DNA from 2 places in the Microbacterium sp. ZW T2_14 genome. Region 2 is predicted to be linked to the other one. Evidence: predicted binding sites of a transcription regulator. Region 2 holds the regulator's gene; the other holds the start of a gene.
The links. Region 2 encodes HspR, which represses chaperone genes until heat shock. Its sites were predicted from a motif close to AAGTTGAGTCNNNNNGACTCAACTT; they were not measured.

Region 1 (7,453 bases), on a different contig from region 2:
ACGAGCAGCTCCGGTGCGCCGAGCATGGCCACGGCGAGCGAGACGCGGCTCTCCTGCCCACCGCTGAGCGAGTCGATGGTCTGATCGCGCTGGTCGGCGAGCCCCACCTGTTCGATGACGCGGTCGACGTCGCTGCCCGGCGCGCCGACGAGCCGCGCGAAATACCGCAGGTTCTGCTGGATCGTGAGGTCGCCGTACACCGACGCCGCCTGCGTGTCGTACGCCACCCGCCGGCGCAACGTCTTCGAGCCGCCCGGTTCGCCGAGCACCGTCACGGTGCCGCCCGCGATCTTCTGCACGCCGACGATCGCGCGCATCAGCGTCGTCTTGCCGCAGCCGGACGGCCCCATCAGCCCGGTGATCTGCCCGCGCGGGATGTCGAGGTCCAGCGCGGTGAAGACCTCGGTCTTCCCCCGTCGCACATCCAGGTCCCGCACGCTCACGGCGTCCATGCGCTCAGAGTAGACCCGCATCACCAGCGGTTGTGGACCTCCTCCGCCCAGCCCAGGATGCCGTCGAACCTCACCGCGTCGCCGCCGGGTACCGCGAACGTCCCGGCCCAGTGGCCGAAGCACTGGTCGGTGCGCGAAGCGACGATGCCGAGGTTCGTGCGGGTCACCTTGTCGTAGAAGGGCGTGAAGGATGCCGCGAGCCCGCCGCCGGTGATGCGCCAGGGCCTCCGCCACTCGGCGATGTCGTAGTCCCACTCCAGCTCGTCGTGGATCTTGTGCAGGCGCCCGTCGACCAGCGCGGCGTTCTCGGTGGAGCCGGTGCCCTCGGTCCAGCGGCCGCCGACCTGGATGCCGATGGTATGCCCTCCTGAGACGCCCGAGCCCGCGCCCCAGTTCCAGCGGATGTCATACGGCCAGCGCCCGCGACCGTGGTCGAGCACCGCCCACGACTCCCCCGCCGGAACGTCGTGCGTGACGCCGTCGACGGTGACCGATCCGGAGGCGGGACGGGCGACGTCCTTGACGGTGTACTGGAAGCGCGTCGCACTCCACGGCACCACGACGGCCAGGCGCTCGTGGCCGGCCGGCAGTGCGGCGAACACGTCGAACGAGGCATCCGGAATCCGGGCACGCAACCGTGTGCCGCCCTCCTCGGGAAGGACCTCGATGTCGAGATCCTTCGCGCGACCGCGGGCGGGCCCGGTCTCGACGCCGGCCGGCAGCTCAAAGTCCCGCGCCGGAATGACGGTCGCACCCTGGGACCACGTTCGCTCGGTCGCCCTGTCGAGCACCCACACCTCATGCACGGCGGCGTAGTCGATCGACGACACCGTGAGCGCGAGGATGTGCGTCGGCGTCGTGACGTTCCAGTACTCCCACCGCTTGTTGCGCCCGCGGCCCCGGCCGATGCCGGACGTGTCGACGATCGGCTGGCGCGCCCAGCCGATCGCGTCGGGGTTGACCCGTCCGTTCGGCAGTGTCAACGCCACGGGCGCGGTGAGCTCGCGCTCGGTCATGCCGGATCCTTCCGCGTCGGGCCGACGGACGACTCCGCGCGGTCGGGGCGGCGCGACGAGGCATCCCGCAGCCGGTCGTTGATCGCCCGCATCACGTCCTCGGGCACCTTCACGAAACGCCGGTCGTACGTGACGAGGCCGTTGACCTCCTCCTCGACGTCGGCGAGCTGCGTGTACACCGTGGCCGCGAGCCCGCGCTCGATGGCCGGGGCGATCTCGCGGTCATGCAGACGCTCGAGCGCCGCCACGAGCTGGTCGCGGGAGCGGTACTTCTTGTAGCCGAACGACGTGCTGCTCCAGGTGTGCGAGGGCACCGCGAGGCTGTAGCCGCCGTACTCGGTGAGGGCCAGCACGCGGGCATCGGCGCGGCGCGGCGGCCTCACCGCGCGGAAGTAGATGTGCAGGCTCCGCAGGTCGCCCGCACCCTGATCGTGCCAGCCGCTCGCGTGGTCGATGGGCCGGGTCGGGTCGAGTGCGCGCACCGCAGCCGCGATGCGGGCCGCGTCGAACTGGCCCCAGCCCTCGTTGAACGGCACCCACAGCGAGATCGACGTCACGCTGCGCAGGTGCTCGATCATGTCGCGCAGCTCGCTCTCGAACTGCTCGCGCCCGGCGGCATCGGCGCGCCCGAAGCGGCCGTGCTTGCGGTCGTCGAGCGTCGGAGAGGCGATCGCCGGTGCCGAGACGACGAGCGGGTTGTAGGCCGTGCCGCCGCTGACGGCGTCCTGCCAGACGAGCATGCCGAGGCGGTCGCAGTGGTGGTACCAGCGCAGCGGCTCGACCTTGATGTGCTTGCGCAGCATCGTGAAGCCCATCCGCTTCGCGAGACGGATGTCGTATTCCAGCGCCGCATCGGACGCCGCGGTGTAGCCGCCATCGGGCCAATACCCCTGGTCGAGCAGCCCGACCGGCAGGTGCGGCTCGCCGTTGAGCAGCAGGCACGGGAACCCCCGCTCGTCGACGCCGACGCCGAACGACCGCATCCCCACGTAGGACGCCACCCGGTCGTCGCCCAGCGTCACGCGCACGTCGTAGAGGAACGGGTCGTCGGGCGTCCACGTCTTCAGCGGTCCATCGAGCGTCACCGGCGTCGGCTCGCCGACCGGGAGGACAACGGATGCCGCCACCCGCGTGCCGTCGAGCACGTGGACCTGGGCGTGCTCGGCGCCCTCGGCGTGCTCGCTGTGCACCGTGACGACGACCGTGCCGGCATCGAGATCGGGCGTGAGCACGAGGCGGTTCACCGCGACACGGGGCACGATCTCGAGCCAGACGGTCTGCCAGATGCCCGACTGCGGCGTGTACCAGATGCCGCCGGGGCGGCCCGACTGCTTGCCGCGCGCCAGCCACGAGGCATCCGTGACGTCCCGCACGGCGACGACGAGCTCGTGCTGCGCGGAGGCGGCGAGCGCCGAGGTCACGTCGATCGAGAACGGCAGGTAGCCGCCGGTGTGTCCGCCGACCTCGGTGCCGTCGACGGCGACGCGGCACGACTGGTCGACGGCGCCGAAGTGCAGGATCGCGCGCTCGCCCTCGCGCAGCGGCCGGGGCAGCGCGAACGACCGCCGGTACCAGAGCGTCTGGTCGGCGCGCAGCGTGCGGCCGACGCCCGACAGCGTGGTCTCGGGCGAGAACGGCACGACGATGCGTCCGTCCCAATCGACGGGCGGCCCCGCCGGGTCGGCGACCGCGAGCGGGTCTGTATCCGCGCGCTGGTCAAGTCGCAGCGCGGTGATCGCGTAGTCCCAGGGCCCGTTGAGATTGACCCAGTCGCCGCGCACGAGCTGCGGTCGCGGGTAGTCGGGCAGCGGCGAATCGGCGTCGAGGTCGTCGGCCCACGGCGTGAGCAGGGTCATGCCGGGGCCTCCGTCGTCGGTGCGATGCCGGGCATCCGTCGACCCCAGCGCAGTAGGGAGCCCCGCGGCGCAGCGGAGGGCGCGGGCGAGGGAGGTTCTGCGGGCATCGGCATCCTTGCTGACGGTCCGGGCGAGGTGGTTCGATCCTAGGCGGACGTAGTCTGGGCGCCATGCACACGCGCACGCAGGCGAGGCTGCAGGTCGTCGCCGGTCCCATGTTCGCCGGCAAGTCCGAGGAGCTGCTGCGTCGCGTGCGCCGCGCGCGCATCGCCGGCCTGTCGGTCGAGGTCGTGAGTCACGCGCTCGACCACCGCCGGGGCGAGGGGCAGGTCAGCTCCCACTCGGGGCTCAGCGTGCCGTCGCGGTCGGTGCCCGATGTCGAGACGCTGGTCGCCTCGGTGCGCGGCCGCGGACTGGACCTGCTGGCCGTCGATGAGGCGCAGTTCTTCGGCCCCGGCCTCGTCGACGCCGTGGACGAACTGGTCGCCGAGGGCATCGACGTGGTGGTCTCCGGACTCTGCGTCACCTTCGACGGGCGGCCTTTCGAGCCGCTGCCCGAGCTCATGGCGATCGCCGAAGACGTGCTCAAGCTCACCGCCGTCTGCGCGGTGTGCGGAGAGGATGCCGCGTTCCACCAGCGGCTGTCGTCCGCCGTTACCGGCGACCCCCTCATTCCGACGACCGAGCAGGTCGGCGGCATCGAGTCGTATCAGGCGCGGTGCCGGCGCCATTTCACGGGCGCCGCTCGGGCATAGCGGCGCAGAACGACGGATGCCTCGTCCCGGCCGGGACGAGGCATCCGATCTGCTTCGCGGAACTGTCCTCCGCAGAGCCGCGCGACTACTGCTCGATCGGCTGCGGAGCCTCATTGGACTCGTGCGCCTGGATCGTCGGCGCGCCGCCCTCGGACATGACCTCGATCTTGCGCGGCTTGGCCTTCTCGCTGACCGGGATCGTCACGCTGAGCACGCCGTTGTTGTAGTTGGCCGAGATGCGCTCGGTGTCGATGCCCTGGCCGAGGTTGAGCTGGCGCAGGAAGCTCGCCGCCTCGCGCTCGCGGGTGATCCACTTGACGTCGTCGCCGCTGTGCAGCGTGCGCTCGGCGCGGATCGTCAGCAGCTGGCCGTCGACGTCGATGTCGACCGAGCCCGGATCGATGCCGGGCAGGTCGGCGGTCAGCACGTAGTGGTCGCCGTCGCGGTACAGGTCCATCGGCATGCGCCGCGGGCCGCGCCGCTGCTCGAAGAGACTCGACGCGAGGCGGTCGAGGTCACGGAACGGGTCGTAGGTGGCCATGGGAATCTCCTCTCTGTCTGGGAGTTGAGCCCACTCGGCTCAACTACGTACAGATTAGCACTCGGCATGGTGGAGTGCTAAGACTGTTCGTGTTCGCTCAGGACGAACAGAGGCACCTCTCAGCACTCGATGACGTTGACCGCGAGCCCGCCTTCGCTGGTCTCCTTGTACTTGTGCGACATGTCGATGCCGGTCTGCCGCATGGTCTCCACGACGGCGTCCAACGAGACGTAGTGCGACCCGTCGCCACGGAGCGCGAGCCGGGCGGCCGTCACCGCGGTCGACGCGGCGATGGCGTTGCGCTCGATGCACGGGATCTGCACGAGGCCGCCGACCGGGTCGCAGGTCAGGCCCAGGTGGTGCTCCATCGCGATCTCGGCCGCATTCTCGATCTGCCGGTTGGTGCCGCCCATGACCGCCGTCAGCCCCCCGGCCGCCATCGCGCAGGCCGACCCGACCTCAGCCTGGCAGCCGCCCTCGGCGCCGGAGATGGAAGCGTTGGCCTTGAACAGCGAGCCCAGCGCGGTGGCCGTGAGCAGGAAGCGACGGATGCCGCGGCGACGGTTCGCCTCGGCGACCTGCTCGTCGTTCCACTGCGCCGGCTCGGGGGCGGCGGCGCCCTGGCCGGGGTAGCCGAGCAGGGCGCTGCCGACGAGCTCGCCGTACGGGGTGACCGCATTGCCCGCACCCAGACCGGAGTCCGCGAGGAACCGCCACCAGTACATCGCCACCGCGGGCACGATGCCGGCGGCGCCGTTCGTCGGCGCCGTCACGACACGTCCGCCGGCGGCGTTCTCCTCGTTGACGGCGAGCGCGAATGCGCCCAGCCACTCCCCCGGCAGCTCGCGCCGACCGTCCGCCTCCGCAGCCTCGAGCTGCTCGCGGATCGACGCCGCGCGGCGCTTCACCCCCAACATGCCCGGGAGCACGCCGCCGGAGGCGAGGCCGGCCCCGACGCAGGCGGCCATCGCGTCCCAGATGAGATCGAGCCTCGCGGCGATCTCGTCGTCGGGACGCAGCGACTCCTCGTTGATGCGCGCGGCCTCGGCGATCGTGATGCCGCGCTCATCGCAGAGCGCGAGGAGCTCCTCGGCACTCGCGAAGTCGAGCGGGTATTCCTGCGCACGGGACCCTGCACCGGGCGAGGCGGGCTGATCGCCCTCGCGGCGGATGAACCCCCCGCCGACGGAGTAGTAGGTCTCGCGGGCGAGGAGCCCGGCATCCGACACGTCGGCGAGCGGTGCGACCGACGAGGCCCCGGTGTCGCGCAGTCCCGCCACCGCGGTGGGGCGCGCCGGTCCGTCGTCGGGCGACGCCCACGCCTCCAGCGTCATCGCGTTCGGATGACCGGGCAGCCGCGTGCGCGGGGCGAACACGACATCGCCGCGGGCGAACGGCACGGCGCGGATGCCTGCGAGTTCGAGCGACTGCCCCTCGGGCCAGGCGCTCCACGCCGCGCGGACAGCATGCGGATCCACCGTCTCCGGCTCCAGGCCTCGGAGACCCGCCACGACCGCGTCCGGGGTGCCGTGGCCGATGCCGGTTGCGCCGAGCGACCCGTACAGCGTGCAGGTGACGCGCCCGACCTGGGGCAGTACGCCGGTCTCGCGCAGGCGGACGACGAAGTCATGGGCGGCCCGCATGGGTCCGACCGTGTGGGAGCTCGAGGGTCCTACGCCGATGGAGAACAGCTCGAACGCCGAGACGTAGGCGCTCATCGCCACCAGGCTAACGCTCTCGGACGTGCGGTCTGCCTGCCGTTACCGAGTCGTGAGGGGCAGGATGCCTCGGCACGGGCCGTCAGCCGGTGCAGAGTGATCGCTCACGCCGGCGGGTGAAACGACACCAGCCCCAGGGTGTTGCCCTCCGAGTCCTCCACGAACGCCTGCCACTCCTCGTGACCGGCCGGGCCGAGCGCGTCGTCCTCGTGGGTGAAGATCACGTGGGGCGCCGTCACGACGCGGGTGCGTTCCCGAAGGCGCTCGACAGCGACGCGCACATCGTCGACCTGCAGATAGTGCAGTGCCCTCGGCGCTCCGCGGTCGAGTAGCAGCCGGACACCGTCGAGGTCGAAGAAGAGGAGCCCCGGCGGGTCGAACACCGCCGTCGGCGGCACCCCGAGGAGGTCGGTGTAGAACGCGGCGGCGCGCTCGAGGTCGTCGGCGTGCTGGGCGACCTGGACGAGCCTCATGGCGTCATTCTGCCGCGACGTGCGTACCGCGCACCATTGCCTCTGGCGCATCCGTCGGCGGTGCGATAGGCAGGTAGCAGCCCCGCGCGCTCGCGACGGAGGCGGTTCGAGAGAGGGTGCGCGATGCTCTTCGTCCTTTACCTCATCCTGCTCATCGGCGGCATGTACCTGGTGGGCTCCGCCTTCGCGGCGCCGTTTCTGCCCGCCCTGGTGTTCGTCGCGGGGGTGCTGTGCATCTCGCTCGCGGTGGCCCTTCCCATCGCGGCCCAGCGGATCGACAGCGGCCCGCGCAAATAGCCCGCTGCCCCGCGGACCGGGCGTCGATCGTGCTCTCCGTCGACTGCTGCGTGGCGTGTGACGCCCGGAGCGCCGTTTGTCAACCCCGGCGGTGCCCGGCTCCTCGTCGGTGACAATCGACTCGCTGCATCAGCGCGGAGGCACCAAATGAGAACAGCGATATCTGCATCGCCATCGTCCGGCACCGGACAGGAGAGGTGAGCGAACGATGGTGATGCTCGAACCCCAGGCTCGTCCGACAGGACGGCAGTACGACCTGCAGCGCGTGGATCAGTCGACGTGGATCATCCGCGACGCGCATGTCCCCATGAGCGACGCGAGGAGCCTCGTCGCCTGCGTCAGCCA
Region 2 (7,453 bases):
GCTCAGGTAGAACTGCCGGATGAAGAAGATCATCCCGGCGCTGGCGGCACCCGGGATCACGAGCACCGCCAGGGTGTCGAGCATCTGAAGGTTGGTCACGACGATGAAGCTCGTGAGGAGGATGGTCATGCCGGGGATGAACATCGTGGTGATGACGACGACCCAGAGAGTCCGCTTGAACCGGAAGTCCAGCCGGGCGAACGCGTACGCCGCGAGCGAGTTGACCGTGAGAGCGAGCAGTGTGAACAGCACGGCGCCGAGGAAGGTCCACAGCATCGTGCGGGTGAACGTGGGATCGGCGAGGATCTGGGCGTAGTTCTCCCAGCGCCACACCTCGGGGAAGAACTGGAAGGGCGTCTCGATCACTTCGGTCTTCGACTTGAAGCCGGCGATCACCATCCAGGCCAGGGGGAACAGCGCGGCGGCGACGAAGACGATCCCGACGATCGCCTTGCCGATCGCGTAGAACCACCACGTCAGGTCTCGGTGCGGACGCCGCTGGACGACCGGCGCCGCGACGGCGGCTTGCTGAACGGCGGCCACGTCAGTCCACCAGCCTCTCGGAATTGACGAAACGGAACACCAGCGCCGACACCGTGCCCAGCACCACGAACAGCAGCAGCGCCGCCGCGATCGAGTAGCCGACGTTGATGTCGTTGCGGAAGTGGTTGAAGATGAACAGGTTCGGCAGGGTCGTCGAGTTGAGCGGCCCGCCGCCCGTCATGACGAGCGGCAGCTCGAACTGCTGGATCGCAGCGACGAACCCGGTGATGAGCAGGTACAGGAAGACGTTCTTCATCTGCGGCAGCGTGATGTACCGCGTCTTCTCCCACCAGTCGGCGCCCTCCATCGCCGCCGCCTCGTAGTACTCGGTCGGGATGTCGATCATCGCCGCCACCATGATCAGCGAGGTGAGGCCGATCCCCAGCCAGATGGCGGGGATCGCGATGGCCAGCAGCGCCCACGCCGGGTCGCCGATCCAGGCGATGGGGTCGATGCCGAACCCGCCGAGCATCGCGTTGAGGATGCCGCCCGAGTAGTTGTAGATCAGCACGAAGATGATCGAGGTGATGACCGCCGAGATGATCGTCGGGATGTAGATGCTCACCTTCAGCAGGCCCGCGAACCAGCGCGACACGCTGACGACGAGGCTCGAGAAGAAGAACGCGAGGATCAGCATCGGCGGCACCGTCATCGCCACGAAGACGAACCCGCGGCCGATCGACTCCCAGAACAGCGGGTCGCTCAGGACGTTGGTGTAGTTGCGCCATCCGACGAACTCGGGGTCCTTGTAGAAGCTCCAGTCCTGGAACGAGAGGTATCCGGCGTAGACCGCCGGCCAGACCACGAAGATCCCGAGGAGGACCAGCGCCGGAAGGATGAGCAGGTAGGCGATCCTTCCGTCGCGGTACCGGAATCTGTTGTGACGGTGCTTGTCGTGCCGGCGACCGGGGAGCACCATCGTCTCCGTCTCGGTCATCATCGTCTGCGTCGCGGTCATTTCCTCACCTCGCTGTGGGCCGGGGCACAGGTCCGGGGGTCGATGGCATCGACCCCCGGATCCGATCCTTCGCTAGGACGTCGGCGCCTTGCTGGGCAGATCGTCGCGCTGGATCACCGTGTTGATGGCATCCTCCGCCGTCTTGATGGCGTCGTCCGGCGAGGCCGCGCCCTTCATCACCGACTCCATCGCGGTGCCGACGGCGAGAGACACGTCCCAGGGGTAGGTGGGCTCGGGGATCGCGCTCGGCACGATGTCGTTCATCACGATCGACGACCACGGTGCGGCCGCGCTGGCCTCGTCGGCCGAGACCGCCTCCTGCACCGACTCGCGCACCGGCACCTTGGTGAACTGCGTGTCCACGAAGAACGGGACGAGAAGCTCGGGGTCGCCCGCGAGCGCCCACGTGAGGAAGTCGGCCGCCGCCTGCGCGTTCTTGGACTTGGCGTCGATGACCCAGCGGAAGTTGCCGAGCGTCGTCGCACCGCGACCGTCGGCGTCGGCTGAGTTCGGGAACGCGCCGATCCCCGTCTTGGGCAGCACATCCGCGTAGTCGGAGCCGATCTCCGACATCATCCACGATCCCGACACCTTGAAGGCGACCTTCTCCTCGCCGAAGTCCTTACCTCCGACGTAGACGTCGAGCGCCTGCTGGGCCATGTATCCCTCGTCCCACAGCGTCTTGTAGTTCTCCATGAGCTGCCGGTAGCCGTCGTCGTCGATGTCGGGCGCGGTCCAATCCTCGTTGAGCGCGGTGTGACCGGCGAAGTTGTACTGCTGACCGACGGACGACCACGCGAAGGTCACGGCGTCGCTCGCCGGCGAGATGCAGTACTGCCCGTCCGCCAGGGTCGGCTTGATCGCCGCGCACATGTCGAACAGCTCGTCCCACGTGGTCGGACCGGTCTCCGGATCCAGCCCGGCCGCCGACAGCAGGTCCTTGTTCCAGAACAGCACCGTCTGCGGCTCCAGCAGGAGCGGATACGCGTAGTACTTGCCGTCGAGCTGCGAGATGGGCTGCGCCGGCTCGATGATCTCGTCGAGCTTGTCCTGAGGAACGAGGTCGTTGAGCTCGTGGAGCTGCCCGGCGTTGACGGCATCCGTGATGCTGGCGGAGAAGGTGTAGATGTCGGGGGCCTTCCCCGCCGCCTGCGCCGACTTCATCTTCTGGTCCCAGGCATCGGCCGGCACCTCCGTGTCGACCACCTTGATCTCGTCCTGGGATTCGTTGAACTGCTTCACGATGCCGGCGTACCAGTCGTTCTCGACCGGGGTGAAGGTGCGGTGCCAGAACTGGATCGTCGCCACGCCGTCGTCGCCGTTGTCGCCGCCGCCGGCGCTGCAGCCGGCGAGCGCCATACCTGCGGTTGCCGCGGCCGCCACGGCCAGCAAGAGCCTGCTGTTTCTCTTGTGCATTCGTCCCTCCTCAGGAACACGACTCTTCGGTGAGTCGCAGCTGTGGCCGGTCAGGGGAGCCCGGTCGGACCGATCGAGCGGTGGCCGCCGGCTTGCGCGGATCGCCACTGATCTCGTCTCGGGTCAGGCTAGACGAAATCGATTTCACACGCAACGGGCGCGGGGGCTGATTCTGCGAGAACATGCCACCCTCCGTCTCGCCGGATGCGCCGATTCGGGCGTCGGGGGCGTGAAATCACGGTCTCGGGCGTTCGATCACCAATCGAGGTCGTTGTATCGATTTCACAACCGCCCGTCACGGGCACTCACCTCGAGGCGATGAATCCGATATCGATTTCACTCCGCACATCGTTCGCCGCGAAGCCTTCGAAGGCCGCCCGCGCGACGGCGTCAGTCGTCCGCGGACTGCTCGCGGTCCTCGCGCGTAGGCGCGATCGGCGTGCGGGGGCGCCAGACGACGACCTCCGTGGCCCGTCGCACCCGGGTGCCGTGCCGCAGGGTCACGACGTTGCCGGTCGAGCCGGCGGCGAAGACCCGGGCGCCCGGCCGCTTCTCGAGCTCGGCGCGCATGCGGTCTTCGAGGTCGCGCACGCGCCCGTGCAGCTCCTGCACGCGATTCTCGAGCTCGAGGATCCTCACGATGGCGGGCAGCCCGATGCCGTCCGCCGACATCCGCGCGACCTCGCGGAGCTGCTCGACGTGCCGCAGCGAGTAGCGCCGCGAACCGCCCTGGGTGCGGGCGGGCACGACGAGGCCCAGCCGGTCGTACTGGCGGAGCGTCTGCGGGTGCATGCCCGACAGCTCCGCGGCGACGGCGATCGCGAAGATCGGAGCGTCCTCGTCGATGTCGTGCGGCTCAACCATGTCGATCACCCCGATTCCGGTCGTCGAGCGAGCGTGCGAGGCGAAAGGCCCGGAACCGACGACGCGCGCCGCCCCGAGGCGCTCCGTCTCGCTCGTTCCTCACTCGCTCGACGACCGTCATCTCGTCTAGCCCCGCGCTTTCGCCATCATGTCGGCGCGCGGGTTCTCCTTCGGCTCGAGGCTCTGGAAGCGCTCGAGCGCCTCGCGCGCGGCGTCGTCCAGGTGCGACGGCACAGCGACCTGCACCTCGGCCAAGAGATCGCCGGTGCCCTTCGAGGTCTCGACGCCGCGACCCTTCACCCGCAGCACGCGGCCGGACGGCGTGCCGGGCGCGACGCGCAGCCGAACCGGGTCGCCGCCGAGCGTCGGCACCTCGATGGTGGCGCCGAGCGCTGCCTCGGTGAACGTCACCGGCACGGTCACGCGCAGGTTGAGGCCGTCGCGTGTGAACACCGGATGCGGCCGCACCGCGACCTGCACGACGATGTCGCCGTTCTCCCCGCCGTCGGGCGAAGGGCGCCCGCGACCGCGCAGCCGGATCTTCTGTCCATCGGACACCCCTGCCGGGATCTTCACCTTGAAGGGCTTGCCGTCCTCACCCTGCAGCGTGATGGTCTCGCCCTTGGTGGCGGTCACGAAGTCGATCGTCGTGCGCGCCGTGACGTCGGCGCCGCGCGTCGGTCCCCCGTAGCCCCGGAAGCCGCCCGTCGACTGCCCGAACCGGCCGGAGCCGAAGCCCGCGCCCTGCTGCTGGTTGAACATGGCGAAGATGTCGTCGAAGTCCTCGGCATTCTGGTATCGCGCGCCGCGACCCTGGTTGAACATCGAGAAGACGTCTTCGAAACCGCCGGCTCCGCCCTGGCCACCCGCGGTGAAACGAGCACCCGAGCCCATCGCACGGATCTGGTCGTACTCCTTGCGCTGCTCCGCGTCGGAGAGCACCGAGTACGCCTCGCTGACCTCCTTGAACTTCGCCTCGGCGGCGGCGTCACCCTGATTGGAGTCTGGGTGGTACTTCCGCGCGAGCTTGCGGTACGTCTTCTTGAGGTCAGCCTCGCTGACGTCCTTGGAGACGCCGAGCACCGAGTAGAAGTCCTTGTCGAACCAGTCCTGACTGGCCATGGTGCTCCTTCGGGCTAGTCGGCGGGAACCGCGACGACGACCTTCGCCGGGCGCAGCTCCACCGAGCCGAGGCGGTAGCCGGTCTCGACGACCTCCAGGATCGTCGCCTCGGTCGCGCCGGGCGTCGGCACCTGGAAGATCGCCTCGTGCTGCTGCGGGTCGAAAGCCTCGCCCGCGGCGCCGTAGGTCGACAGGCCCATGCGCTCGGCGACGCCACGCAGCTTCTCGGCGATGGCGGCGAATGGGGAACCCTCTTCGAGGTCGCCGTGCTTCTCCGCGCGGTCGAGGTCGTCCAGCACCGGGAGGAGGCCCTTGGCGACCGCGCCCTGGGCGCGCTCGATCTCGACCTCTCGCTGCTCCTCGGTGCGACGACGGTAGTTGGCGTACTCCGCCTGCAGTCGCTTGAGGTCGTTCAGCAGCGCCGACTCGAGGTCGGCGAGCACGGCGTCCTCCGCGGCGGCGTCGGCGTTCTGCGCCGACCCGAGGATGTCGTCGACCGTGAGCTCATCGCTCTGGGCGGCTTCGTCCGCGGGCGCCTCGGCGCTGTCATCCTGGCCCTCCTGCGGGTCGGACCCGGAAGCCTGCGCTTCCGGGTCCTCGCCACCGGGGACCTCGTTCTCGAAGTCCTTGTCGGCCATGGTTACTTCTTCTCTTCGTCTTCGTCGATGACCTCGGCGTCGACGACGTCCTCGTCGGCGCTCGGCGCACCCTGGGCGTCAGCGGGCTCGCCGGCGGCGGCATCCGGAGCCGACTGAGCGGCCTGGCCGGAGGCGTAGATCGCCTCGCCGAGCTTGCCCTGGCTCTGGTTGAGCTTGTCGAACGCGGTCTTCACGGCCTCGTCGTCGTCGCCTGCCAGCGCCGTCTTGAGCGCGTCGACGTCACCCTGGACCTCGGTCTTGACGTCCTCGGGAAGCTTGTCGTCGTTCTCCTTGATGAGCTTCTCGATCGAGTACGACAGGGTCTCGGCCTGGTTGCGCACCTCGGCGGCCTCGCGGCGCTTCTTGTCCTCGGCGGCGTGCTCCTCGGCCTCGCGCACCATGCGCTCGATGTCGTCCTTCGGCAGCGACGAGCCGCCGGTGATCGTCATCGACTGCTCCTTGCCGGTGCCCTTGTCCTTCGCGGAGACGTGGACGATGCCGTTGGCGTCGATGTCGAAGGTGACCTCGACCTGCGGGATGCCGCGCGGAGCCGGCGCGATGCCGGTCAGCTCGAACGTGCCCAGCGGCTTGTTGTCGCGGGTGAACTCGCGCTCGCCCTGGAAGACCTGGATCGCGACCGACGGCTGGTTGTCATCGGCGGTGGTGAAGGTCTCGCTGCGCTTGGTCGGGATGGCGGTGTTGCGCTCGATGAGCTTCGTCATGATGCCGCCCTTGGTCTCGATACCGAGGCTGAGGGGGGTCACGTCGATGAGGAGGACGTCCTTGCGCTCGCCCTTGAGGACACCGGCCTGGAGGGCCGCGCCCACGGCGACGACCTCATCCGGGTTCACGCCCTTGTTGGGCTCCTTGCCGGCCTCGCGCTGGACGAGCTCCGACACCGCAGGCATGCGGGTCGAGCCGCCGACGAGCACGACGTGGTCGATGTCGCCGACCTTGATGCCGGCTTCGCGGATGACGTCCTCGAAGGGCTTCTTGGTGCGGTCGAGCAGGTCCTTGGTGAGGTCCTCGAACTTCGCACGCGTGATGGTCTCCGACAGCGAGACGGGGCCCGAGTCGGTGAGCGACAGGTAGGGGAGGTTGACCGACGTCGAGGTCGAGCTCGACAGCTCCTTCTTCGCCTGCTCCGCGGCCTCCTTGAGGCGCTGCAGCGCGATCTTGTCGCCGGAGACGTCGACACCGGTGGTGTCCTTGAACTGCTTGATGAAGTGGTCGACGAGACGCTGGTCCCAGTCGTCGCCGCCGAGGCGGTTGTCACCGGCGGTCGCGCGCACCTGGATGGTCGAGAAGTCGTCGTCCTTGCCCACCTCGAGGAGCGAGACGTCGAAGGTGCCGCCACCGAGGTCGAAGACGAGGATGAGCTCGTCCTCCTTGCCCTTGTCGAGGCCGTAGGCCAGCGCGGCGGCGGTGGGCTCGTTGATGATGCGCAGGACGTTGAGACCCGCGATCTCGCCGGCCTCCTTGGTGGCCTGGCGCTCGGCGTCGTTGAAGTACGCGGGGACCGTGATGACGGCATCCGTCACCGTGTCGCCGAGGTACTGCTCGGCATCGCGCTTGAGCTTCTGCAGGATGCGGGCCGAGATCTCCTGCGGCGTCCACTTCTTGCCGTCGACATCGAAGCCCCAGTCGGTGCCCATGTGGCGCTTGACCGACGAGACGGTGCGGTCGACGTTGGTGACGGCCTGGCGCTTGGCGGTCTCGCCGACGAGCACCTCGCCGTCCTTGGTGAATGCGACCACCGACGGGGTGGTGCGGAAGCCCTCGGCGTTCGCGATGACCTTCGGCTCGCCGCCCTCGAGGACGCTCACGACCGAATTGGTCGTACCGAGGTCGATTCCAACAGCACGTGCCATGTGTATCTCTCCTTCATATGGACGCAGAACGGATGCCGGCG

Region 1: a site for HspR is predicted at 4,642-4,666, ahead of ACI3KY_RS15700 (Hsp20/alpha crystallin family protein). Genes of this name have one in related genera too.

The regions. Positions count from the first base shown of each region.
Region 1 covers NZ_JBJDRK010000049.1:26,018-33,470, reverse strand. The annotation lists gene ACI3KY_RS15720 (ABC transporter ATP-binding protein) at 1-452, opposite strand, end outside; gene ACI3KY_RS15715 (DUF2804 domain-containing protein) at 473-1,468, opposite strand; gene ACI3KY_RS15710 (glycoside hydrolase family 2 protein) at 1,465-3,324, opposite strand; gene ACI3KY_RS15705 (thymidine kinase) at 3,495-4,079, shown strand; gene ACI3KY_RS15700 (Hsp20/alpha crystallin family protein) at 4,165-4,620, opposite strand; gene ACI3KY_RS15695 (L-serine ammonia-lyase, iron-sulfur-dependent, subunit alpha) at 4,740-6,338, opposite strand; gene ACI3KY_RS15690 (VOC family protein) at 6,443-6,811, opposite strand; gene ACI3KY_RS15685 (hypothetical protein) at 6,935-7,108, shown strand; gene ACI3KY_RS15680 (hypothetical protein) at 7,323-7,453, shown strand, end outside.
Region 2 covers NZ_JBJDRK010000020.1:31,820-39,272, forward strand. The annotation lists gene ACI3KY_RS08830 (carbohydrate ABC transporter permease) at 1-543, opposite strand, end outside; gene ACI3KY_RS08835 (carbohydrate ABC transporter permease) at 545-1,501, opposite strand; gene ACI3KY_RS08840 (extracellular solute-binding protein) at 1,574-2,917, opposite strand; gene ACI3KY_RS08845 (heat shock protein transcriptional repressor HspR) at 3,308-3,781, opposite strand; gene ACI3KY_RS08850 (DnaJ C-terminal domain-containing protein) at 3,908-4,903, opposite strand; gene ACI3KY_RS08855 (nucleotide exchange factor GrpE) at 4,918-5,541, opposite strand; gene dnaK (molecular chaperone DnaK) at 5,544-7,412, opposite strand.